3 regions of the Pseudomonas bubulae genome follow, and region 3 is predicted to be linked to each of the others. Evidence: predicted binding sites of a transcription regulator. Region 3 holds the regulator's gene; each other region holds the start of a gene.

Evidence for each region. The regulator sigma-54, encoded in region 3, starts transcription at its own class of promoters, with help from an activator protein. The targets are predictions, from matches to a motif close to ANTGGCATNNANNTTGCTNT.
Region 1: the regulator sigma-54 is predicted to act here: its motif matches at 3,581-3,600, upstream of glnA (glutamate--ammonia ligase).
Region 2: the regulator sigma-54 is predicted to act here: its motif matches at 3,453-3,472, upstream of flgB (flagellar basal body rod protein FlgB).

The regions. Positions count from the first base shown of each region.
Region 1 covers NZ_CP146077.1:410,374-418,357, reverse strand. Annotated here, with positions in the region: gene glnL (nitrogen regulation protein NR(II)) at 1-1,076, opposite strand, end outside; gene V6L81_RS01855 (cupin domain-containing protein) at 1,486-1,902, opposite strand; gene glnA (glutamate--ammonia ligase) at 2,077-3,483, opposite strand; gene thiI (tRNA uracil 4-sulfurtransferase ThiI) at 3,816-5,270, shown strand; gene typA (translational GTPase TypA) at 5,411-7,231, shown strand; gene V6L81_RS01835 (YkgJ family cysteine cluster protein) at 7,460-7,897, opposite strand.
Region 2 covers NZ_CP146077.1:4,415,828-4,423,811, forward strand. Annotated here, with positions in the region: gene codA (cytosine deaminase) at 1-283, shown strand, start outside; gene flgE (flagellar hook protein FlgE) at 440-1,768, opposite strand; gene flgD (flagellar hook assembly protein FlgD) at 1,798-2,523, opposite strand; gene flgC (flagellar basal body rod protein FlgC) at 2,539-2,982, opposite strand; gene flgB (flagellar basal body rod protein FlgB) at 2,986-3,393, opposite strand; gene cheR (protein-glutamate O-methyltransferase CheR) at 3,843-4,670, opposite strand; gene V6L81_RS20305 (chemotaxis protein CheV) at 4,716-5,648, opposite strand; gene flgA (flagellar basal body P-ring formation chaperone FlgA) at 5,725-6,495, shown strand; gene flgM (flagellar biosynthesis anti-sigma factor FlgM) at 6,647-6,973, shown strand; gene V6L81_RS20320 (flagella synthesis protein FlgN) at 7,023-7,490, shown strand; gene V6L81_RS20325 (flagellar brake protein) at 7,587-7,984, shown strand, end outside.
Region 3 covers NZ_CP146077.1:4,809,331-4,817,314, forward strand. Annotated here, with positions in the region: gene V6L81_RS22175 (KpsF/GutQ family sugar-phosphate isomerase) at 1-504, shown strand, start outside; gene V6L81_RS22180 (HAD family hydrolase) at 504-1,028, shown strand; gene lptC (LPS export ABC transporter periplasmic protein LptC) at 1,037-1,609, shown strand; gene lptA (lipopolysaccharide transport periplasmic protein LptA) at 1,596-2,141, shown strand; gene lptB (LPS export ABC transporter ATP-binding protein) at 2,141-2,866, shown strand; gene V6L81_RS22200 (RNA polymerase factor sigma-54) at 3,102-4,595, shown strand; gene hpf (ribosome hibernation-promoting factor, HPF/YfiA family) at 4,671-4,979, shown strand; gene ptsN (PTS IIA-like nitrogen regulatory protein PtsN) at 4,992-5,456, shown strand; gene rapZ (RNase adapter RapZ) at 5,459-6,316, shown strand; gene V6L81_RS22220 (HPr family phosphocarrier protein) at 6,332-6,604, shown strand; gene V6L81_RS22225 (ZIP family metal transporter) at 6,738-7,631, opposite strand; gene V6L81_RS22230 (superoxide dismutase) at 7,658-7,984, opposite strand, start outside.

The DNA of each region.
Region 1 (7,984 bases), 750 kb from region 3:
GCGGCTCCTTGTTCCAGTGGTAGAAAGATCGAGAAGAGTGTGTGGCCGGGGTGGCTTTCACACTCGATCAACCCCTGGTGCTGACTGATGATGTTTTGCGTGATGGCCAGGCCAAGCCCGGTACCGTCCGGGCGGCCGCTGACCATCGGGAAAAACAGGGTGTCTTGCAGCTCGAACGGTATGCCCGGGCCGTTGTCGATAATTTCGATTTTTGTCACCAGCCGGTGGCGTATGTGGCCAATGGTGAACTGGCGCATGGCGCGGGTGCGCAGGCTGATGCGGCCCAGGCGCAGCTCATTCTGGCTGCCGATGGCCTGCATGGCGTTGCGCACGATATTGAGTACTGCCTGGATCATCTGTTCACGGTCGATCAGCAGGTCAGGCAGGCTTGGGTCATAGTCACGCACCAAAGTGATGCTGCCCTGGGTCTCGGCCTCGACCAGGTTGCACACGCGTTCCAGTACTTCGTGGACGTTGGTCATGGCCAGCGACGGCAGTTTGTTGGAACCCAGCATCCGGTCGACCAGATTACGCAGGCGATCTGCTTCTTCGATGATGACGTTGGTGTAGTCGCGCAGGTTTTCGTCGGGCAATTGCCGGGCCAGCAACTGGGCCGCACCGCGAATGCCTCCCAGAGGGTTCTTTATCTCGTGGGCCAGGCCGCGCACCAGCATCTTGCTGGTTTCTTGCTTGGACAGCTGGGCTTCTTCTTTGGTGATGCGCAGCAGACGGTCGCGGGGGTGTACCTCAAGCAACAGCATGGTGCCGCCATTGCTCAAGATGGGCGTTACGGCATAGTCCACCGTCAGGTTCTGGCCCGTCAGCGAGGTCAGCATGGCTTCGCGTTTGGTAAACGGGTGCGCTTGCTCAACTGCCTGGCGCAGCGAGTGCAGAGCCTCGGTGGACTCCGTAAAGAGCTCGCTGATGAACTGGCCGTGACTGCGTTGACCGCTGATCGCCAACAGCATCTCTGCCGCCGGGTTCATGTACTCAAGGCGCAAATCAGCATTGAGTAAAAGCGTGGCAGTGGTCAGGTTGTCGAGTAACAGTCGGTGCAGGGCGTCACTGATGGTCATGGGCCGATCCCGGATTGCGTGCGCGGTGAAGCGCTGGTGCAAGGAAAATGCAAAAACCAAACCAAGGCTCCGAAAAGAAGCGTCGCTCCCCTGAAATAGGCGTTTACAAGCTGGGCGCATATCGCCGCAGCCCGGCATGCGAGTGTTTATGAACCAAATTGGGCTGGTAAGTGCACTATCAAACTATAGTCGCACCAATATAGTGCAATTTAGATGAATGGATTCAGTTGCCTGAAAATGTGCGCGGGATATTTGCTATGGGTGCAGCCAGAGGTTGTGTGCAGCGTTCGAGCGCACACCGGTCATAAGCCCCGAGTGCGCGATGCGGCACAGGCAGCGCCCACTCTGAGGTGACCACCGTTTTGCGTTTCGAACGCAGCTTCCGGTACCTGCTACGGGCCTTGCGTGGTTAATGGGACAGTGGCATGCCGGGCGTGCCTGCATAGAACACGATCAGTTCTACCGGGGCCTTGCCGCTGGTGCCTCGATGGGAAGTATTGACCATCTCGGGCAGTACCTGGCCAGGTTTGAGCGTGGTTTTATGCATGCCGTCTTCGGTTTCGACCAGCAGTTCGCCAGCGACCATGTAGGCGATATTGGGCATGGGGTGCGTGTGCCATTTCAGTGCGGTGTTGGCCGGGAGCGTGATTTTGACCACGGTGAATTCCGGCTTGCCGTCCGGCCAGGTGTAAGGGGTGCCTGTCCAGGATTGGCCTGTCTTGAGCAGTTGTTCGACCGTTACCGCAGTGGGTGAACTGTTGCAGCCCAGCATGAGCAGGCAGGCGCATGCCAGCAGCAGGGTTTTGAGGGCGAGTAAGGGGTGCATGTCAGTCTCCATTGGTTGAGTGGCGACAAACTACCGGTCACTCAGCAGGGTGGCTGTCAGGTGCAGGCACGAATCCAGAAGCTCTGATCCGATGCTTGTGTAAGACGGCGCCCACAAAAAAGCCTCCCGAAGGAGGCTTTTTCAAATCACGCCGCTTGCGCAGGCGTCACCGGATTAGCAGCTGTAGTACAGCTCGTATTCCAGTGGGTGTACGAAGGTACGAACCTGGATTTCTTCTTCGCTTTTCAGGGCGATGTACGCGTCGATGAAGTCGTCGCTGAAAACGCCGCCTTTGGTCAGGAACGCGCGACCTTTGTCCAGTTCCTCCAGGGCCTCTTTCAGGCTGCCGCACACTTGCGGGATCTCTTTGGCTTCTTCAGGCGGCAGGTCATACAGGTTTTTGTCCGCTGCGTCGCCAGGGTGGATCTTGTTCTGGATACCGTCCAGACCAGCCATCATCAGTGCCGCGAAGCACAGGTACGGGTTGGCTGCCGGATCCGGGAAGCGTGCTTCGATACGGCGAGCTTTAGGGCTGGACACGTAAGGAATACGGATCGAAGCCGAACGGTTACGAGCCGAGTAGGCCAGCATTACCGGTGCTTCGAAGCCTGGTACCAGACGCTTGTAGGAGTTGGTAGCCGGGTTGGTGAAGCCGTTCAGGGCCTTACCGTGCTTGATGATACCGCCGATGAAGAACAGGGCAGTGTCGGACAGGCCGGCATAGCCTTCGCCTGCGAAGGTGTTCTTGCCATCTTTGGAGATGGACATGTGAACGTGCATACCCGAGCCGTTGTCGCCGTACAGAGGCTTTGGCATGAAGGTAGCGGTACGGCCGTAGGCATCTGCCACGTTGTGTACGCAGTATTTCAGGGTCTGAACTTCGTCAGCCTTTTTCACCAGGGTGTTGAACTGCACGCCGATTTCGTTCTGGCCAGCAGTTGCCACTTCGTGGTGGTGAACTTCGATAACCAGGCCCATCTCTTCCATGGCGTTGCACATGGAGGTACGGATTTCGTGGTCATGGTCGAACGGCGGAACCGGGAAATAACCGCCTTTGACGCCAGGACGGTGGCCTTTGTTGCCGCCTTCCACGTCCTGGTCGGACATCCACGAACCCTGTTCGGAGTAGATCTTGAACATGGAGCCGGAAATGTCGGACTTGAACTTCACCTGGTCAAAGATGAAGAACTCTGGCTCCGGGCCAACGAAAACGGTGTCGCCGATACCGGTGGACTTCAGGTATTCCTCGGCACGGGTAGCGATGGCGCGTGGGTCGCGGTCATAGCCTTGCATGGTCGACGGTTCGATGATGTCGCACACCAGGATCAGCGTAGGCTGTTCGGTGAACGGGTCCAGAACAGCCGTGCTGTCGTCTGGCAGCAGGATCATGTCGGACGCTTCGATGCCTTTCCAGCCAGCAATGGAGGAGCCGTCGAACATTTTGCCGTCGGTGAAGAAGTTTTCATCCAGCGCATCACGGGCCGGCATGGTCACGTGGTGCTGAGTACCTTTGGTATCAGTGAAGCGCAGATCAATCCACTTGACGTCATGATCTTTGATGAGTTGAACCGACTTCGACATAGTGTCCTCCGGGGTGGCTTAGGGCTGGTAGTGGAATGCCCTTAATAAGTGGTTGATGCCGGCGCGAATACTCTGCCAAGGCAACCTGCCTCACAAGGGAGCAAATTGCATGCCAGTGCCCCGACTTGGGCGTAATGCGCCAATCTCAAGCAGGTAAGCGGGGCAGACTACCGATTAGCCGCGTTTATCGCACCCAAATGAAGCGAAATCTGGCGTTTATGTTCTATTTTGGTGCGATGAAAACCGTTTGTACGATAACTGGTTAAACCTTGAGCAATTTCCGCTATAATCCGCGCCCCCCTTTTTTGGCAGGCTGCTCGCGCGCTGTTTTCATGAAACTAATCGTTAAAGTCTTCCCCGAAATCACTATCAAGAGCCGTCCGGTTCGGATGCGTTTCGTCCGTCAATTGGCCAAAAACATCCGTACTGTGCTCCGCGATCTGGACCCGGCTGTGGTGGTGACGGGCGTGTGGGACAACATCGAGCTGCAAACGCGCGTAAGTGACCCTAAAGCCTTGAAAGAAATGACCGAACGCCTGAGCTGCATGCCGGGCATCGCGCATTTTCTGCAGGTTGACGAGTACCCGTTGGGCGACTTCGACGACATCGTTGAAAAGTGCAAATTGCACTTCGGCGATGCGCTGGCGGGCAAGATCTTTTCGGTGCGTTGCAAGCGCGCCGGCAAGCACCCGTTTACCTCGATGGAAGTCGAGAAATACGTCGGCAGCAAGCTGCGTCGTGAGTGCGGTGCGGCCGGAATCGAGCTGAAAAAGCCAGAAATCGAAGTTCGAATTGAAATTCGCGACCAACGGTTGTTTGTGATTCACAACCAGCACGACAGTATTGGTGGCTACCCGTTGGGTTCGCTCGAGCAGACCCTGGTGCTGATGTCCGGTGGTTTCGATTCTACCGTGGCGGCCTACCAGATCATGCGTCGCGGCCTGATGAGCCACTTCTGCTTCTTCAACCTGGGCGGGCGTGCCCATGAACTGGGCGTGATGGAAGTCGCGCACTATATATGGAAGAAGTACGGCAGCTCCCAGCGCGTGCTGTTTGTGAGCGTTCCGTTCGAAGAAGTTTTGGGCGAAATTCTCGGCAAAGTCGATAACAGTCATATGGGCGTCATTTTGAAGCGTATGATGTTGCGCGCTGCAACGCGTATTGCCGAACGCCTCGATATCGAAGTGCTGGTGACCGGTGAAGCGATTTCCCAGGTGTCGAGCCAGACGCTGCCCAACTTGTCGCTGATTGATTCGGCTACAGACAAGCTGGTGTTGCGCCCGCTGATCGCCAGCCACAAGCAGGACATCATCGATCTGGCAGAAGAAATCGGTACGGCTGACTTCGCCAAGCATATGCCTGAATATTGCGGGGTGATTTCGGTCAACCCCAAGACCCACGCCAAGCGCAACCGCGTGGAGTATGAAGAACAACAGTTTGATATGGCCGTGCTTGAGCGTGCGCTCGAGCGGGCCAAACTGGTGCCGATTGATCGGGTAATCGATGAATTGGGCCAGGACTTGCAAGTCGAAGAAGTCAGCGAAGTGCTGGCGGGCCAGATCGTAATCGACATCCGTCACCCGGATGCTCAGGAAGATCAACCGCTGGAACTGGCTGGCATCGAAGTACAAGCGTTGCCGTTCTATGCTTTGAACAGCCGCTTCAAGGAACTGGATGACACCCGTCAGTACCTGTTGTATTGCGACAAAGGCGTGATGAGTCGCCTGCATGCTCACCATTTGCTCAGTGAGGGACATGCCAATGTGCGCGTTTATCGACCGAGCTAAGAGCCCGGGGCTGTATGCCTGTGGCCTGCGTCACCGGCCCCCCGACGCCGCCGTCAAGCTGTAACGGCTTGCACGGACTCTACTGTTAATCGCTGCCTGGACTCAGTCAGCACACCGAATCCTCTGATCGAGATACACAAGTGATCGAAAATCTACGTAACATCGCCATCATTGCTCACGTTGACCACGGTAAAACCACCCTGGTAGACAAACTCTTGCGTCAATCCGGCACCCTGGAGCGCAACGAGCTTAACGACGAACGCGTAATGGACTCCAACGACCAGGAGAAAGAGCGCGGTATTACCATTCTGGCGAAAAACACCGCCATCAACTGGAACGGCTACCACATCAACATCGTGGATACCCCGGGCCACGCCGACTTCGGCGGCGAAGTTGAACGCGTAATGTCGATGGTTGACTCCGTTCTGCTGCTGGTTGACGCTCAAGACGGCCCTATGCCGCAAACCCGTTTCGTGACCAAGAAGGCTTTCGAAGCCGGCCTGCGTCCAATCGTGGTCATCAACAAGGTTGACCGTCCGGGCGCACGTCCGGACTGGGTTCTGGACCAGATCTTCGATCTGTTCGACAACCTGGGTGCTACCGAAGAACAGCTGGACTTCAAAGTGGTTTACGCCTCTGCCCTGAACGGTATTGCTGGTCTTGACCACACCGACATGGCTGAAGACATGACCCCGCTGTACCAGTCGATCGTCGACAACGTACCAGCACCAGCCGTAGACCGTGACGGTCCGTTCCAGATGCAAATCTCGGCACTGGACTACAACAGCTTCCTGGGCATTATCGGTGTTGGCCGTATCGCTCGTGGTCGCGTCAAGCCGAACACCCCGGTTGTTGCCATCGACGCTGACGGCAAGCGCCGCAACGGTCGTATCCTGAAGCTGATGGGTCACCACGGTCTGCACCGTGTAGACGTTGAAGAAGCTTCGGCAGGCGACATCGTTTGCATCAGCGGTATGGATTCGCTGTTCATCTCCGACACCCTGTGTGATCCGATGAACGTTGAAGCGATGAAGCCGTTGACCGTTGACGAGCCAACCGTTTCCATGACCTTCCAGGTAAACGACTCGCCTTTCTGCGGTAAAGAAGGCAAGTTCGTGACTTCCCGTAACATCAAGGAACGTCTGGACAAAGAGCTGCTGTACAACGTTGCTCTGCGCGTTGAAGAAGGCGACTCGGCTGACAAATTCAAAGTATCGGGCCGTGGCGAGCTGCACTTGTCCGTACTGATCGAAACCATGCGTCGTGAAGGCTTCGAAATGGGCGTTGGTCGTCCAGAAGTGATCATCCGCCTGGTTGACGGCGTCAAGCACGAACCGTTCGAAAACGTCACCATCGACCTGCCTGAAGAATCTCAGGGCAAGGTGATGGAAGAGATGGGTCTGCGTAAGGGCGACCTGACCAACATGGTGCCGGATGGCAAAGGCCGTGTGCGTCTGGAATACAACATCCCTGCTCGTGGTCTGATCGGTTTCCGTAACCAGTTCCTGACCCTGACCAACGGTGCTGGCATCCTGACCTCGATCTTCGACCGTTACGACGTGATGAAGTCGGGCCACATGTCCGGCCGTCAGAACGGCGTTCTGGTATCGGTTGAAACTGGCAAGGCGCTGACCTACTCCCTGGAAACCCTGCAGGCGCGTGGCAAGCTGTTCGTTGAGCACGGTCAAGAGATCTACAACGGTCAGATCGTTGGTCTGAACAGCCGTGACACCGACATGGGCGTTAACCCTACCAAGGGCAAGAAGCTCGACAACATGCGTGCTTCGGGTAAAGACGAAACCATCGCTCTGGTTCCACCTGTTCGCTTCACTCTGGAACAGGCTCTGGAATTCATCCAGGACGACGAGCTGTGCGAAGTGACTCCTAAGTCCATCCGTCTTCGTAAGAAGATCCTGGACGAAGGCGAGCGTACCCGCGCTGCTAAAAAGGCCAAAAACTAAGTTACTTAGTTAGCGGTTACAAAAACGCCCCCGACCTTGCGGTCGGGGGCGTTTTTTTATGGTCGGGATTTGACTCGTTCATCGTTGCCCGTGCTGCGGCGAGCGCGGTCTGTCAGGTCATTTGCGTACAGGCCATCGCGGGCAAGCCCGGCTCCCACAGGGGGCTGTGGTAATTGTGGGAGCGGGCTTGCCCGCGAAGCGATCTGTCAGTCGATTCTACGCTGCAGGTTAAAAATCCATCAGCTTGACGCTGCTGTTCTTGCGCTCAACGGCCTTGGGCACATACGCGCAGTAACCTGGGCGCGGGCCAATCCGCGGATGGTTGCGGCAGGTATCCGGGCGAATCTCATAAATCGTGCACATGCGCGATTTGCGGTCCAGGTACAGGCAGTCGTTATTGCTCATGCGCTGCAGGGTGAAAATCCCGGACTTCTGGTTGAAGCGCTCAACGATCCCTTCCTTTTGCAGGCGCTTGGCGATGTTCTTCGGCGGGTCGCCCATCTCGAACTCGTCAACGATGCCGATGCGGATCAGGTCTTTGATTTTGACCTCGACCGGCAAGGTGCAGCAGCTGGAAATGCAGGAGCCGCACATGGGCGCGGAGTATTTGGCCCAGGTATCGAGACGGTCGATTTCCGCGGCGGCGATCAGGTTGGACTTCATCAGACTTGTATTCCAGCGTGCATCAGGGCGCGCGATCATACCGGGGTTGCTGAAGGAGTGAACAACCATTTGCCGGTTTTTCGATCAGAG
Region 2 (7,984 bases), 390 kb from region 3:
TAATGGCAATATTTTGCGGGTGCTGGATGCAGGGCTGCATATCTGCCACATGATGGGTTTTGAAGACCTGGCGCGCAGCCTGGACCTGGTCACCGACAACAGTGCACGGACGCTGAATCTGGGTGAGGGATACGGCATTGCAGTGGGTCGCCCGGCGAACCTGGTGGTGCTGGATGCCGACAGTGATTACGAAGCGGTGCGCCGCCAGGCCAAGGCGCGGGTATCGATCCGCGCTGGCAAGGTGCTGATGACGCGGGTACCGGAGCAGGTGGAGTTCAGCTGAGACCCGCGACGAACATGGTGGGAGCGGGCTTGCTCGCGATGGCATCAGCCCGGTTTGCCTGACATGCCGCAGCGTCTGCATCGCAGGCAAACCAGCTCCCGCAGGTTATATATTGTTCACGCACCCGATGCCCGCAGGATCATGATCGCAGCGCTATCACGTCATCTGAATGATGGTCTGCATGATGGTGCTTTGGGTCGAGATGGTTTTGGCGTTGGCCTGGTAGTTGCTCTGGGCCTTGATCAGGTCCACCAGCTCACTGGTCAGGTTTACGTTGGAGTCTTCCAGCGAGTTGGACTGGATGGCGCCCAGGCTGCCGACCTTGGGTGCGTCGTAGCCCGCCACGCCCGAGGCGTAGGTCTCCTTCCAGGCCGTGCCGCCCACTGGTTGCAGACCCTGCTCATTGGTAAAGCTGGCCAGGGAAATCTGGCCAATGGCACGGCTCTGGTTGTTGCTGAAGTTGGCGAACATCACACCCGAACCGTCGATGGTCAGGTTGTTGATCTGGCCGGTAGCGTAGCCGTCCTGGGTCGGCGGGTTACGCGAGGTGTCGGTGTTGTACTGAGTGGTTTTGGCCATGTCGATGGCAATCCCGGTGTCCTTGGCTGCCGCGCCGTTGGACGCCCACTTGCCATTGACCATGGCGCCCGGCATCCAGGTGCTGACGGTCAGGGTGTTGCTGACGATATCGGGTTCGCCGGCCACCGGGTTGGGCGTCGTCACACTGGTCAGCCCGCCGGCTGAGTCGAATTGCATGATCGAAGCCACCGGCGCCTTCGCGCCGTCTCCGCTCACTGCGCTGCCATCGGGGTTGCGACCGTCAATCAGGGTGTAGGCCTTCCAGGTATTGGCACCGGTCTTGACCATGTACTGGTCCATCGGGTGTGGATTGCCCTGGGTATCGTAGACCGTAGTACTGAAGCTTTTCGTATAGGATTCGGCTTTGCTCGGGTCGAACGGGTTGGCGGTCTGATCAATCACCGCAGCGTTGGAGTTGAGGTTGATCGTCGAGTCCACCGAGCCCGTCGCCTTGGGCGCCAGGTTGGAAGTATCGATGCGCAGGTCAGTCAATACGCCATTAACGATATTGCCATTGGCATCCACGCCATAGCCCTGCAAGCGCGCAGTGCCATCAGAGCTGGTGACAAAGCCGTCTTTGTCGGCCTTGAACGTACCGGCGCGGGTATAGCTCAGGGAGCCGTTGTCACTGAGCACGAAAAAGCCGCTGCCCTGGATGCCCATATCCAGCAGGTTGCCGGTGTTGTTAACCGCACCTTGACCAAAGTTTTGCGAGACCGCTGCCAGGTTCACGCCACTGCCGATGGTCTTGCTGCCGGTACCCAGCTTGCTGGCCGAGTAGATATCGGCGAATTCCGCACGCGAGGCCTTGAAGCCGGTGGTCGCAGAGTTGGCGATGTTGTTGCCGGTCACGTCCAGCTGCTTGTTCGCCGCATAGAGGCCGCTAAGGCCGATATTGAATGACATGTTTCTCTCCTTGAGGCGTATGAGTCGGCTTACAAGCCAATGGTCTGGACTTTGGACATGCCAATGCTGCCCAGGCCTGCGAGGTTGAGCATGATTTCACCGCCGGTCTTGCTCAGGGTCACGCTGTTGACCGTGGCGGGCAGATAGGTGGTGAGCGCCGTGGTACCGGCGTCGGTTTTGCTGGATGCGGTGAAGGTGTAGGAGCCCTTTTCCAGCAGCACACCCTCGTCGTCCTTGCCATCCCAGGTGAACTCCGCGTTGCCGGCTTTCTGGGTGCCCATGTCGATGGTGCGAACCACCTCACCGTCGGCATTGGTGATGGTGATAACGGGTTTGGAGTCAGCATCCTTGACCACCACGGTGCCGTTGAAAGGCTTGTCGCTGGCCGGATCCACATAGGCTTCGCCGGTCTGCACGATCACCGAACGCCCCACCAGCGACGAGGCCTGCAACGCCTGCGAAGACTGGAAGTTGCCGGAGATCGAATTGACCGTATCGTTGAGCGTGGTGATGCCTTCCAGGCTGCTGAACTGCGCCAGTTGCGCAACGAACGCCGTGTTGTCCTGCGGGTCCAGCGGGTTCTGGTTTTTCAGCTGGGTGACCAGCAGTTGCAGGAACGCATCCTTGCCCAGCGCCGTGTTGCCGGATACCGCCTTGGAGGCCGCCGCCAGGCTGGTGTCAGTGGTCTTGGCCTGGGCGGAGTTGGCGAGTACCTGGTTAAGGGTCAAGCCGCTGGTGGAATCGGTCACACTCATTTGCGTCGCCCCTTATCACTGACCGAGGGTCAGGACCTTCTGCATCATGGTTTTGGCGGTATTCATCAGCTCGGCGTTGGTCTGGAACGAACGACTGGCGGAAATCATGTCGGCCATTTCTTCAACCACGTTGACGTTGGGGTAATACACGTAGCCCTTGGCGTCGGCAGAAGGATGATTAGGTTCATAGCGGGCCTGCAACTCGCTCTGGTCTTCAACCACGCCCAGTACCTGCACGCCCTGGCCGGCGGCGTCCTGGTTCTGGAACAGCGAATCGCCGCTGCTGCCTTGCGCGCCTTGAAACATGGTGGCAAACACCGGGTGGCGGGCGCGGTAGGTCTGGTCGATGCTCGACGATACGGTGTCGGCGTTGGCGATGTTGCTGGCCACGGTGTTAAGGCGCGTGGTCTGGGCGCTCATGCCGCTACCGGCAATATTGAAGACACTGGATAGAGACATGGATCACTCCCCGCGCAGGGCCGACATCAGCCCTTTGAATTTGCTGTTGAGCAGGGTGAAGCTGGCCTGGAAGTTGACCGCATTCTCTGCATAGTTCGACTGCTCAAGCTGAGCGTCCACGGTGTTCTGATCGATCGACGGCTGCATCGGCGTGCGGTACAGCAGCGACTCGTCGCCGCTGCTCAGGCCCTGGGCTTCGATATGGCGGGTGTTGGTCTTGTTCAACGCAAATGTGCCGTTCTGGTTTTTGTCGTTCTGGGCGGCGAGCACAGAGGCGAAATCCAGATCCCGAGCCTTGTAGTTCGGGGTATCGGCGTTGGCGATGTTGTTGGCCAGTACTTCAGCGCGCTGGGCACGAAAGCCCAGGGCCTGTTCATGGATACCAAGCGCTTTATCGAAGCTGATGCTCATCTCGAAAAACCTTTGTGGGCTGACCTGAGAGTGTGGTTCAGGTTTTACATGACAGGGATAGAGCAAACCCCGTGCCAGTTTTTACAGCCCCGTAACACAAGGGTTTGCCGGGAGGTGGGAGATGGCAATGGCAAAAAAGCGGCAATGCTTGACCGCTGACTGCCGGTTTTCTGCCGCTTTGCTTTGGATTCGTCGTAGCAGTTGCCGAAGGAACCAGGCTGCGTTCGGCGACGAAGTCGTCGTAAAAACCCTGGTAGCCGGGTTTGACTGTTACACCGCAGCCCCTGATTTTGCGACTGCTTCGCAGCCGAACGCAGCCTCGTTCCTACGGCAGCTACAGGAACACTGCAACTGTGGGAGCGAGCCTGCTCGCGAAGGTCGTTCGCGAGCAGGCTCGCTCCCACAATAGGGCTTGACCGGCAACAGAGTATCTACGGGGTTTTCCCAGCCTATTTCGCCTGGTAAATGATCCCCGGACTGCATTGGACCATCTGGTAATGGTCCGGCAACCCGTTTAGCGCTTCAGAAGCGCCCAGGAACAAATAACCGCCCGGCTTCAAAGTGCTGTGAATGCGCAGCAGGATGTCTTTTTTCACTTCGGCCGAGAAGTAGATCAGCACGTTGCGGCAAAACACGATGTCGAACTTGCCGAAGCTGGCGTAGCTGTCCAGCAGGTTGAACGGGCGAAACTCCACGCGGTTTTTGATCGGCGCCTTGATCACCCAACGCCCCGGTCCCTTGGGATCGAAATAACGTTGCAGGCGCTCCGGTGACAGGCCCCGGCCAATGGCCAGGTTGTCGTATTCGCCGGTGCGGCAGGTGTTGAGCATCTGCGCTGACAGATCGGTGGCAAAAATCTGCACGCCGGCTTTGAGCTGCCCAAGGTTGCTGCGCTCGAATTCGTCAATCGCCATCGACAGCGAGAACGGCTCCTGCCCCGAAGAGCAGGCCGCCGACCAGATACGCAGGCGCTGGCCGGGGCTGGCCTTGATTTGCTCCGGCAACACCTTGTTTTTCAGCACTTCAAAGGGATAGGTATCGCGAAACCACAGGGTTTCGTTGGTGGTCATGGCATCGACCACCTGCTCGCGCAACCCGCTGCGCGGCTGAGCCTGGATGCGTTGAATCAGCTCGCCCAACGACTTGATGCCCTGCTGCTCCATCAATTTGTTGAGGCGGCTGGAGACGAGGTACTGCTTGTTCTCACCCAGCAAAATGCCACAGGCTTTTTCCAGGAATACCCGGAACTGTTCAAAATCCAAATTAGCCGTCGACAAATGATCCTGCCTCTTAAATCGTTTTGACCGCCAAGGGCTGCGCCCCTAGCTGTGGTCTGCTGCTTTGATCCGGTCAACTACCCGGGTTGCCAGGTCATCAGGGCGGAACTTGGCCAAAAAGTCATCGGCACCGACTTTTTTGACCATCGCCTGATTGAATACCCCGGACAACGAAGTATGCAGAATGATGTGCAAGTTTTGCATCCGCGGGTCGTTGCGGATTTCAGCTGTCAGGGTGTAGCCGTCCATTTCCGGCATCTCGATATCCGAGATCATCATCAGAAACTCTTCAGACGGGTTCTTGCCCTCGTCCACCAGCTTGCGCAGGTAGTCGAGCGCCTGGCGCCCGTCGTTCAACGACACCACTTCAACACCCACCGATTGCAGGCAACGGGCAACCTGCTTGCGCGCCACCGACGAATCGTCAACGGTCAGCACCCGCAATGACAGCGCCTTGCTTTGGGTTTCAACATCCACCACGCCCTGGCTGATGGTTTCAGACGATGGCGAGACTTCTGCCAGCACCTTTTCCACGTCGATGATTTCGACCAGTTGCTCGTCCATACGGGTCACGGCCGTCAGGTAATGGTCGTGACCGGTGCCCTTGGGCGGCGGATGAATGTCTTCCCAGTTCATATTGACGATACGTTCCACTGAACGCACCAGAAAGCCCTGGGTCTTGGTGTTGTACTCGGTGATGATCACAAACGGGTTACTTTGATCCTTCAAGGCTCCCGCGCCGGTGGCCATCGCCAGGTCGAGAATCGGTATGGTCGCGCCGCGAATGCTCGCCACACCGCATACCACGGGGTGGGACTTGGGGATCAGGGTCAGCTTGGGGCATTGCAGCACCTCGCGGACCTTGAACACATTGATCCCGTAAAGCTGTGGCCCATCCAGGCGAAACAGCAACAGCTCCAGGCGGTTTTGCCCCACCAGTTGAGTGCGCTGGTTAACCGCATCCATCACTCCGGCCATACTCAGCTCCTCTTAAAAACTTCAAGTTTCAACCCGCATATTCCGAAAACGGCACGGGGCTTGCTTTTTATCGGTCATGAACGCAAAAACGACAAAATCCTGCCACCGACCTTTCCTGCCGAGTCTGCGCCGCTGTGGTCTGAGCGCGCTGGCGGCGGGCACCTTGCTTGCACTCAGCACTTATAGCAGGGCTGACGCGTTTACATCGCCTGAACAGCTTATCGGCGTGACCCAGGGCTTTCTTGAATTCACGGTTGAAGACTACCTGGCCACCAGCCAGACCGAGGGTCGATATCAGATCCAGGTCAACAATCTTGACCCGCGCCTGCGCCTGGCCCAGTGCGACAAGGATTTGACAGCTTCCCTCGAAAGCCCGGCGCAACCCATGGGCCGGGTAATCGTGCGCGTACGCTGCGAAGGGCTGTCGCCGTGGACCATCTTTGTGCCGGCCCAGGTCAAACTGTTCCGCGACGTAGTCACCGTCAATCACCCGCTCAAGCGCGGCATGGTTATCGACTACCCCGACGTGACCCTGCGCGAGCGCGATGTCAGCCTGATCAGCCAGGGCTACCTGACCGCCACCGAGCTGGCCGTGGGGCAAAAATTGCTCAGGCCCATGGTCACCGACCAGGTGCTGACCCTCACCCACCTGGAGCAGGCCGCAGCCGTGCGCAAGGGCGATCATGTGGTGATCAGCGCCCGCAGCGGCACATTAAGTGTCAAGATGCCCGGCGAAGCCCTGTCAGACGGTGGCCTTAGCGAGCAAATACGGGTAAAAAACCTGAACTCCAAGCGTGTTATCCGCGCCAGGGTGACAGCACCCGGGCAAGTAGAAGTGGCATTATAGGAAAGTTGGCATCAGTCTCGCGACTTTCCTACACTGTCATTTGACGCAGATCAGTACAGCTCTGTGTGAAGCCATGATTAATCGAGCCTAAAGTTTTTCCGGGTATGGCCGAAAACATGGCAAGCGTCCAAATACCCCGAGGTTTAACGTTATGGTCATCGACTTCAGTCGTCTCAACAGCGCCCCGCCCCTGACCGGCAGTACACGCAGTAACGCCAACCAGGAAACCGGCAGCGCCACGCAAGCGGCCCCGGCAATAAACCCTGAGCAAAACGGCGTCAGCGCCCCAAGCGGGGAATCTGTTCACCTCAGCCAAGAGGCTCAACAGTTGCAGAAGATCAGCGACTCGTTGCGTGACCAACCTGTAGTCGACAAAAATCGGGTGGCAGAGCTTAAACAAGCCATCGCGGACGGCAGCTACAAAGTCGACAGCGACCGGATCGCCAGCAAACTGCTTGACATGGAAGCCCAGCGCTAGGCCAACGGCCAGTGCCGCGCTTTTGGACGCTTAACTCCCAGAGCCCGCCATGCACGACGAAAATTTACTGCAACTGATCAACGATGACCTCGCTCCTGCCGAGCAATTGCTCGGCCTGTTACAGGACGAATCCATCGCCCTCAAAGGCCGCGACATGCAGGTGCTGGAAAACATTCTGGCGCGCAAACAGTCGCTGATCATTTTGCTTGAGCAACATGGCCGCAGACGCAGCGAAATTCTCGCCAGCCTTGGCCTGGCCACCAACCGCAGCGGCCTCGAAAGCCTGGCCAGCCATTCCAGCGTGGGAACACAACTGCTCGCCCAGAGCGATGCACTGAACCAGCTGCTAGCGAAATGCCAGGCCGCCAACCTGCTCAATGGTCAGTCGATCCAGACCCAGCAGGCGATCACCGCCAACCAGTTGCGCATCCTCCATGGCGGCGAAGCCCCGTCTCTGTATGACGCACGCGGCACCACCTCGATGCTCAACAAGCACCGCGCCTACAGCCAGGCTTGAGCCCGCGCAACCACCGCATGTAGCGAGACACACAACATGATGGCAGAATGCCCATCTTTTGCGTGTCGCTGTATTTTGTCTGGAGATTGATCAAACGTGTTCGACGCCCAAGATGCTCCGCAACCGCCAAAGGTGCTCACCACGCCGTTGGAAATTGCCTCCAACTTGCGGATGCTGCAAGAGAGCCATGACCCGCTGATCATTACTTTCCAGGACCGCACCCAGCGCTTCCAGAGCTATGTGGTGGATGTTAATCGCGAGAGCAACACCATGGCCCTGGACGAAATGATCCCCCGTGACGGTGAGCGTTTTCTTGAAGCGGGGGTGCCGTTCAAGGTTGAGGGCTTCCATGATGGCGTGCGTATCGCCTGGGAGTGCACCACGGCGCTGACCATTGATGACCGTCATGAGCACCGCTGTTATCGCGGCGCGATGCCCCACGAAGTGGTGTACCACCAGCGCCGCAATGCGTTCCGTGCGGCCCTGCGGCTGGC
Region 3 (7,984 bases):
TCCACCACGGCAACCTTGGTGCTGGGCGATGCACTGGCTATTGCCCTGCTTGAAGCTCGCGGTTTTACTGCAGAAGATTTCGCCTTTTCCCACCCCGGCGGAGCACTGGGCCGACGCCTATTGCTGAAAGTGGAAAACGTCATGCACTCTGGCGATGAACTGCCGCAAGTCGTGCGCGGTACATTGCTCAAGGAAGCGTTGATGGAAATGACCCACAAGGGCCTGGGCATGACCGTCGTCATAGAAGAGGACGGTCGACTGGCCGGAATCTTTACTGACGGCGACTTGCGCCGCACCCTGGACCGCGAAATCGACATCCGCAACGCCACCATCGACGCGGTCATGACCCCGCACGGCAAAACCGCCCGCGCCGACATGCTGGCAGCCGAAGCCCTTAAAATCATGGAAGACCACAAAATCAGCGCGCTGGTGGTGGTCGACAAGCAAGATCGTCCGGTTGGCGCCTTGAACATGCACGATCTGCTACGCGCAGGAGTAATGTAATGACCCAGGAACTTCTCAAGCGCGGCAAGGGCATCAAGCTGGCCATTTTTGACGTTGACGGCGTATTGACCGACGGCCGCCTGTATTTCCTCGAAGATGGCAGCGAATTCAAGACCTTCAATACCCTCGACGGCCAGGGCATCAAGATGCTTATGGCCGCCGGTGTGCAAACGGCAATTATCAGCGGCCGCAAAACCCCGGTGGTCGAGCGTCGCGCACAAAACCTGGGCATCCCGTATCTGTACCAGGGCCGCGAAGACAAATTGGTCGTACTGGACGAGCTTCTTGGCCAACTCAACCTAAGCTATGAACAGGTTGCTTACCTGGGAGATGACTTGCCCGACCTGCCGGTTATCCGCCGGGTAGGTCTGGGCATGGCCGTGGCCAACGCTGCGGACTTTGTCCGCGAGCACGCCCACGGGGTAACCCGGGCGCGGGGTGGCGAAGGTGCCGCCCGTGAATTCTGCGAGCTGATTCTGCGTGCCCAGGGCAGCCTGGACGCAGCCCACGCCGCCTACCTATAGAGCTTTCTATGCTGAGCAAAAAGATTCGCCAAATAGTGCTGTTTACAGTGATTGCCTCGCTGTTTGCAGCTGCTGGCTACTGGAATATCAGGCCGGAACGTTTTCTCAATGCCCCTACCCTGGCGGTGGATGAAAACGCTATCGACTACTACGCCACCAATGCACACAGCCGTCAGTTTTTACCTGACGGCAAGCTGCAGTACGACATGACGTCCGAGAAGCTTGAACATTTGAAGGCTTCCGAGGTCACTCAGATGACCCAACCGAAAATGCAGCTCTACCGCGGCACGGCCTACCCGTGGCACGTGCAGAGCGAGCGCGGTGAAGTCAACCCGGATGGCACCGAGGTCGAGCTTATCGATTCGGTGCGCATCGCGCGCACTGACGAAAAAAACCGCACCACCATTATTACCAGTACCCGTATGACTGTATTCCCCCAGAAGGAATATGCGCAGACCGAGCGAGACGTTAGAATCGACGGCGCTGGCGGCGTAACCACTGGCAAGGGCATGAAAGCATATTTGAAAGACGGCAGGATGGACCTGCTGTCCAACGTAAGAGGACAGTATGAGTCTCGTTAAAACCCTCCCTTTATTGCTCAGCCTGAGCGCAGCACTGGGAAGCGTGAGCGCCTGGGCTCTGCCGAACGACACCGAACAACCTATTCGCATCCAGGCCAACGAGGCACAACTGGATGACAAGCAAGGTATTGCCACCTACAAGGGCGATGTCATCATCACCCAGGGCTCGATGAAAATCACCGGCAACACCGTCACCATCACCCGTAATGCTGCGGGCGAAATCGACGTGGTGACATCCGTCGGCAACCTGGCCTACTTCGAGCAACTGCAAAAAGCCACTGACCCCAAACCGGTACAGGCTTATGCCGTCACCATTCAATACCATGCACCACAAAACCGCATCGTACTGATTGACAAGGCCAAAGTGATTAACGACGGCAATACCACCGAGGGCGAGAAAATCGTCTACGACACGGTAAAACAAATTGCCAGTGCCGGTCGCGCCAATGGCGCCAATGTCACCGCACCTCGCCCGCGCATCGACATGGTGATCCAGCCCAAGAAGAAAACCGACCAGCAGAAGGCCCAGTAATGGCAACTCTGAAAGCCCAGCATCTGGCCAAAAGCTACAAGAGCCGTCAGGTAGTACGTGATGTCAGCCTGTCGATCGACAGCGGGCAAATCGTGGGCCTGCTCGGCCCCAACGGCGCGGGCAAAACCACCTGTTTCTACATGATTGTCGGCCTGGTGCACGCCGATCAGGGTCGCGTACTGATCGATGACCTGGACGTCAGCCACGAGCCCATGCATGGTCGCGCACGCGCCGGTATCGGTTACTTGCCACAGGAAGCCTCGATCTTTCGCAAGCTGTCGGTGGCCGACAACATCATGGCAATCCTCGAAACCCGCAAGGAGCTCGACAAGACCGGTCGTCGCAAGGAGCTGGAAAGCCTGCTGCAGGAATTCCATATCAACCATATTCGCGACAACCTGGGCATGAGCCTGTCGGGCGGTGAGCGCCGTCGGGTAGAAATTGCCCGCGCACTGGCCACGGCACCCAAGTTCATCCTGCTCGACGAACCCTTTGCCGGTGTCGATCCGATCTCGGTGGGCGACATCAAACAAATCATCTACCACCTCAAAGCCAAGGGCATTGGCGTGCTGATCACCGACCACAATGTCCGTGAAACCCTCGATATCTGCGAAACGGCCTATATCGTCAATGACGGTCAATTGATCGCTGAAGGCGATGCTGAAACGATTCTGGCCAACAAGTTGGTGCGGGAAGTTTACCTGGGTCACGAGTTCCGCCTGTAAGCCCGGACACATCATGGGCAGCCAGGGCATCCGGGCAGTAAAAATGCGCCAGCATTTTATTGCCCGAATATTCAACGGGGTGCTCTCGATCAGTTCACCACCCGCAAACTAATTTAGACCGCCCCCTAGGCAAACGCACCGGTTTCAGGCATATAATTTGCTTATGTTTGGCGCTCACGCGCCCTGTAGTGGATGGCGCCATGTGCGCCGGCGAATAAGGTGTTAAGCCCCTGCCATGAAACCATCGCTAGTCCTGAGAATGGGCCAGCAGCTGACAATGACACCTCAGCTGCAACAGGCCATCCGCCTGCTCCAATTGTCGACCCTCGATCTGCAACAGGAAATCCAGGAAGCCCTGGAGTCCAACCCCATGCTCGAGCGCCAGGAAGAAGGCGACGACTTCGACAATGCAGACCCCCTTGCCGATAACATTGAGCAAAAGCCCAATCCCGACGTTCAAGAGCCCACCTACCAGGAAACTGCCCAGACCGTAGACAATCTGGAAGACGGTGACTGGGGTGAGCGCATTCCCAACGAACTGCCCGTGGACACTGCCTGGGAAGACATCTACCAGACCAGCGCCAGCAGCCTGCCAAGCAACGACGATGACGAGTGGGACTTCACCACCCGCACCTCGACCGGTGAAAGCCTGCAAAGCCACCTGCTGTGGCAATTGAACCTGGCTCCGATGTCCGACACCGACCGTCTGATCGGCGTAACCCTGATCGACTGCATCAACAACCAGGGCTACCTGGACGAAACCCTCGAAGAAATCCTCGAAGCCTTTGATCCGGAACTGGACATTGAACTCGATGAAATCGAAGCCGTCCTGCATCGCATCCAGCAATTCGAACCGGCTGGCATTGGCGCGCGCAACCTGGGCGAATGCCTGCTCCTGCAATTGCGCCAACTGCCTGCCAAGACCCCCTGGCTGAGCGAGGCCAAGCGCCTGGTCACCGACTACATCGACCTGCTGGGCGCACGCGACTACAGCCAGCTGATGCGCCGCATGAAGCTCAAAGAGGACGAACTGCGCCAGGTCATTGAACTGGTACAGAGCCTCAACCCGCGCCCGGGTTCGCAAATCGAATCCAGCGAAGCCGAATACGTCGTACCTGACGTGATCGTGCGCAAGGACAACGAGCGCTGGCTGGTCGAGCTTAACCAGGAGTCCGTACCGCGCCTGCGGGTGAACGCGCAATACGCCGGTTTCGTACGCAGAGCCGATACCAGCGCCGACAACACCTTTATGCGCAACCAGCTGCAGGAAGCACGCTGGTTTATCAAAAGCCTGCAAAGCCGCAACGAAACCCTGATGAAAGTGGCGACCCAGATCGTCGAGCACCAACGCGGATTTCTCGAGCATGGCGATGAAGCCATGAAACCCCTGGTACTGCACGATATCGCCGAAGCGGTGGGCATGCACGAATCCACCATTTCCCGGGTTACCACACAAAAATTCATGCATACCCCACGGGGTATTTATGAACTTAAATACTTTTTCTCCAGCCACGTCAGCACCTCTGAAGGCGGCGAATGCTCCTCCACCGCGATCCGTGCCATCATCAAAAAACTGGTTGCAGCGGAAAATCAGAAAAAGCCGTTGAGTGACAGCAAGATCGCTGGTTTACTGGAGGCACAAGGTATTCAGGTAGCCCGTCGCACCGTCGCCAAGTACCGCGAATCCCTCGGGATAGCGCCTTCGAGCGAACGCAAGCGTTTGATGTAAGCCACGGACCCCGGCGTTTCAGTGGCAGGCTGCTCGGCCTGCCGCTTTATGCAATGGCATCAAAGGAGAAACTGTATGCAAGTCAACATCAGTGGACACCAACTGGAAGTCACCGAACCGCTACGCGCATACATCGGCGAAAAACTCGACCGACTGGAGCGTCACTTCGACAAGATTACCAACGTACAGGTAACGATGGCGGTCGAAAAACTGAAACAGAAAATCGAGGCCACCTTGCACATCCATGGAGGAGAAGTCGTTGCCAACGCCGAGCATGACGATATGTATGCCGCCATCGATCTGCTCACTGACAAGCTTGATCGCCAACTGAAAAAGCATAAGGAAAAGACCCAAAGCCTGCTCCAGGGCGCGACCGGTCGTTAATACTCCCTACCCATGATCCGACTTGAAAGTATCCTGACCCCCGGCCGTTCCCTGGTGAACGCGCCGGGCGGCAGTAAAAAGCGTGCACTCGAACATATTGCCAACCTGATCAGCCGCGAAGTGCCTGGTCTCGAAATGCAGGATGTTTTCGAGAGCCTTATTGCCCGTGAAAAACTGGGTTCCACCGGTTTTGGCAACGGCATCGCCATACCCCATTGCCGCCTCAAGGGCTGCGAGTCGCCTGTAAGCGCCTTGCTGCACCTCGACGCCCCCATAGATTTCGACGCCATCGATGGCGCGCCGGTCGACCTACTTTTCGTTTTGCTGGTGCCAGAAGCGGCAACCGATGCACACCTGGAACTGCTCCGGCAGATTGCCAGCATGCTCGATCGCAAAGACGTGCGCGAAAGACTGCGCAACGCACCTAGCAACGAAGCGTTGTATCAGGTTGTTCTGGACGTACAGAACGGTCATTAATCATGCGCTTAGTCATAGTCAGCGGACGCTCCGGCTCCGGTAAAAGCACTGCCCTCGCCGTCCTTGAAGACAACGGTTTCTATTGCATCGACAACCTGCCAGCCGGCTTGCTGCCGGAACTGGCCGAACGCGCGTTGATTCACACTGAACTGGCCCAGCCACTGGTGGCCGTTTCGATCGATGCGCGCAACCTGCCGAGTCATTTGTCACGTTTTCCGCAGTTGCTTGAAGAGGTGCGTAACCGGCATATCCAGTGCGACGTGCTGTACCTGGATGCCGACGAAGAAACCTTGCTCAAGCGCTTCTCGGAAACCCGCAGGCGCCACCCGCTCAGCAGCGCGAGCCGCTCCCTTGCCGAAGCCATTCGCGATGAAACCCAGCTTTTGGGCCCCATTGCCGACCTCGCTGACCTGACCATCAACACCACCAATCTGAATCTGTATCAGTTACGTGACACCATCAAGCTGCGTCTGCTGAACAAGCCAGAGCCAGGCACCGCCTTTTTGGTGGAGTCGTTCGGTTTCAAGCGCGGTATGCCGGTGGATGCCGACCTGGTGTTTGACGTGCGTTGCCTGCCCAACCCGTACTGGAAACCCGAGCTGCGCGAGCAGTCAGGGCTGGACCAGCCGGTAGCCGATTATCTGGCGGCGCAACCTGATGTCGAAGAGATGTTCCAGGACATCTCCAGCTACCTGCTTAAATGGCTACCGCGCTTTGCAGCCAGCAACCGCGCCTATGTGACAATCGGAATCGGCTGCACGGGCGGGCATCACCGCTCCGTGTACCTGACCGAACGCCTGGGCAAATGCCTGCAAGAAACTCTGAAGAACGTCCAGGTTCGCCACCGCGACCTTACTTGAAGGATCTACCCCGCGATGCCTGCAGTGGAAATTGAAATCATCAACAAACTGGGCTTGCACGCCCGTGCATCGGCAAAGTTTGTCGGCATCGCAGGGCAGTTCCCATGTCAGATCCAGGCGGGTCGCACCCCTGAGTCGATGGTCGACGGCAAAAGCATCATGGCCATGATGATGCTGGCCGCCGGCAAGGGCACAACCATCCACATCAAGACCGAAGGTGAGAAGGATCAGGAAGCGCTGGACGCACTGGTTGCCCTGATCAATAACTACTTTGATGAAGGCGAATAAGCCTGAAGCCTTTTCGACGCAGCGGCAGGGAAACTGCCGCTGTGGGAGCGAGCCTGCTCGCGAAGGTCGTTCGCGAGCAGGCTCGCTCCCACGGCAGGAATTGATCGACTAAAGAGTATCTGCAGAGATCGATTCAACCAAGCGCCGTATCCATCACCATCATCAAACAAAAGCCGACACACAGCCCCAGGCTCGCCAGCTTTTCGTGGCCATTGCGCCGCGACTCGGGGATGACTTCCTGGGTGACCACCAGCAGCATCGCCCCGGCCGCCAATGCCAGACCCAACGGCAACAGCACCTCGGCCAAGTTGACCAGCCAGGCACAGAGCACCGCAAAGACCGGTTCAACCAGACCTGATGCAGCACCAATCAGGAACGCCTTGACCCGCGACATGCCCGCCCCTGCCAATACAAGGGCAATCACCAGGCCTTCCGGCACATCCTGCAACGCAATGCCCATCGCCAGGCTATCGGCATCCGGCATGCCGCCACCCGCCGACACCCCGACCGCCATGCCTTCAGGAATGTTGTGCGCCACAATGGCAATCACAAACAACCAGATGCGCGGCGCGATGACCGGCTCACCGGGGCGACTGACAAATACCTCCGGCCCGGCGCCCGAGACCTTGCGATCCACCAGAAACAGGCAGAATGCGCCCAGCAGGATCCCTGCACTTATAAGCCCGCTGGCGGGCCAGGGTGACAACCCCAGGCTTTGCGCTGCCGCAATGCCCGGCACAATCAGCGAAAAGGCCGTGGCCGCCAGCATCACACCGGCCCCAAAGCCCAGCAGAGTGTCACTGACCGCCACCGGCATTTTTCGAATAACCAGGACAGGCACGGCGCCTAACGCCGTGCCCAGTGCACACAACGCACCGCCCTGCAGCGCCCGCAGCAGCCGGGGCTCCAGATCCAGCCAGACCAGCCCCTTGGCAACCAACAGGGCCGTACCCGCCAACAGCAAAAGCGTACCGAAGGCATAGCGAAACATTCGAACGCCACCGACCGCTAAAATTTGCGTGCCCATAATCCGCCTGAATCCTTTCGTTGCGCTTAGCCAATCGCCGCTTGATAGCGTCGCGCCACTTCCGGCCAGTTGATCACGTTGTAAAACGCGTTGATATATTCCGGGCGGCGGTTTTGATAGCGCAGGTAATACGCGTGCTCCCACACATCAAGCCCCAGGATCGGCGTATTGCCGTTCATCAGCGGGCTGTCCTGGTTGCCGCTGCTTTCGATTACCAGCGTTTTTTGCGGGGTCACGCTCAACCATGCCCAGCCACTGCCAAAACGCGTCAGCGCGGCTTTGGTAAAGTTTTCCTTGAACACCTCCAGACCACCCAACTGCTCGTCAATCGCCTTGGCCAGCGCACCTTCGGG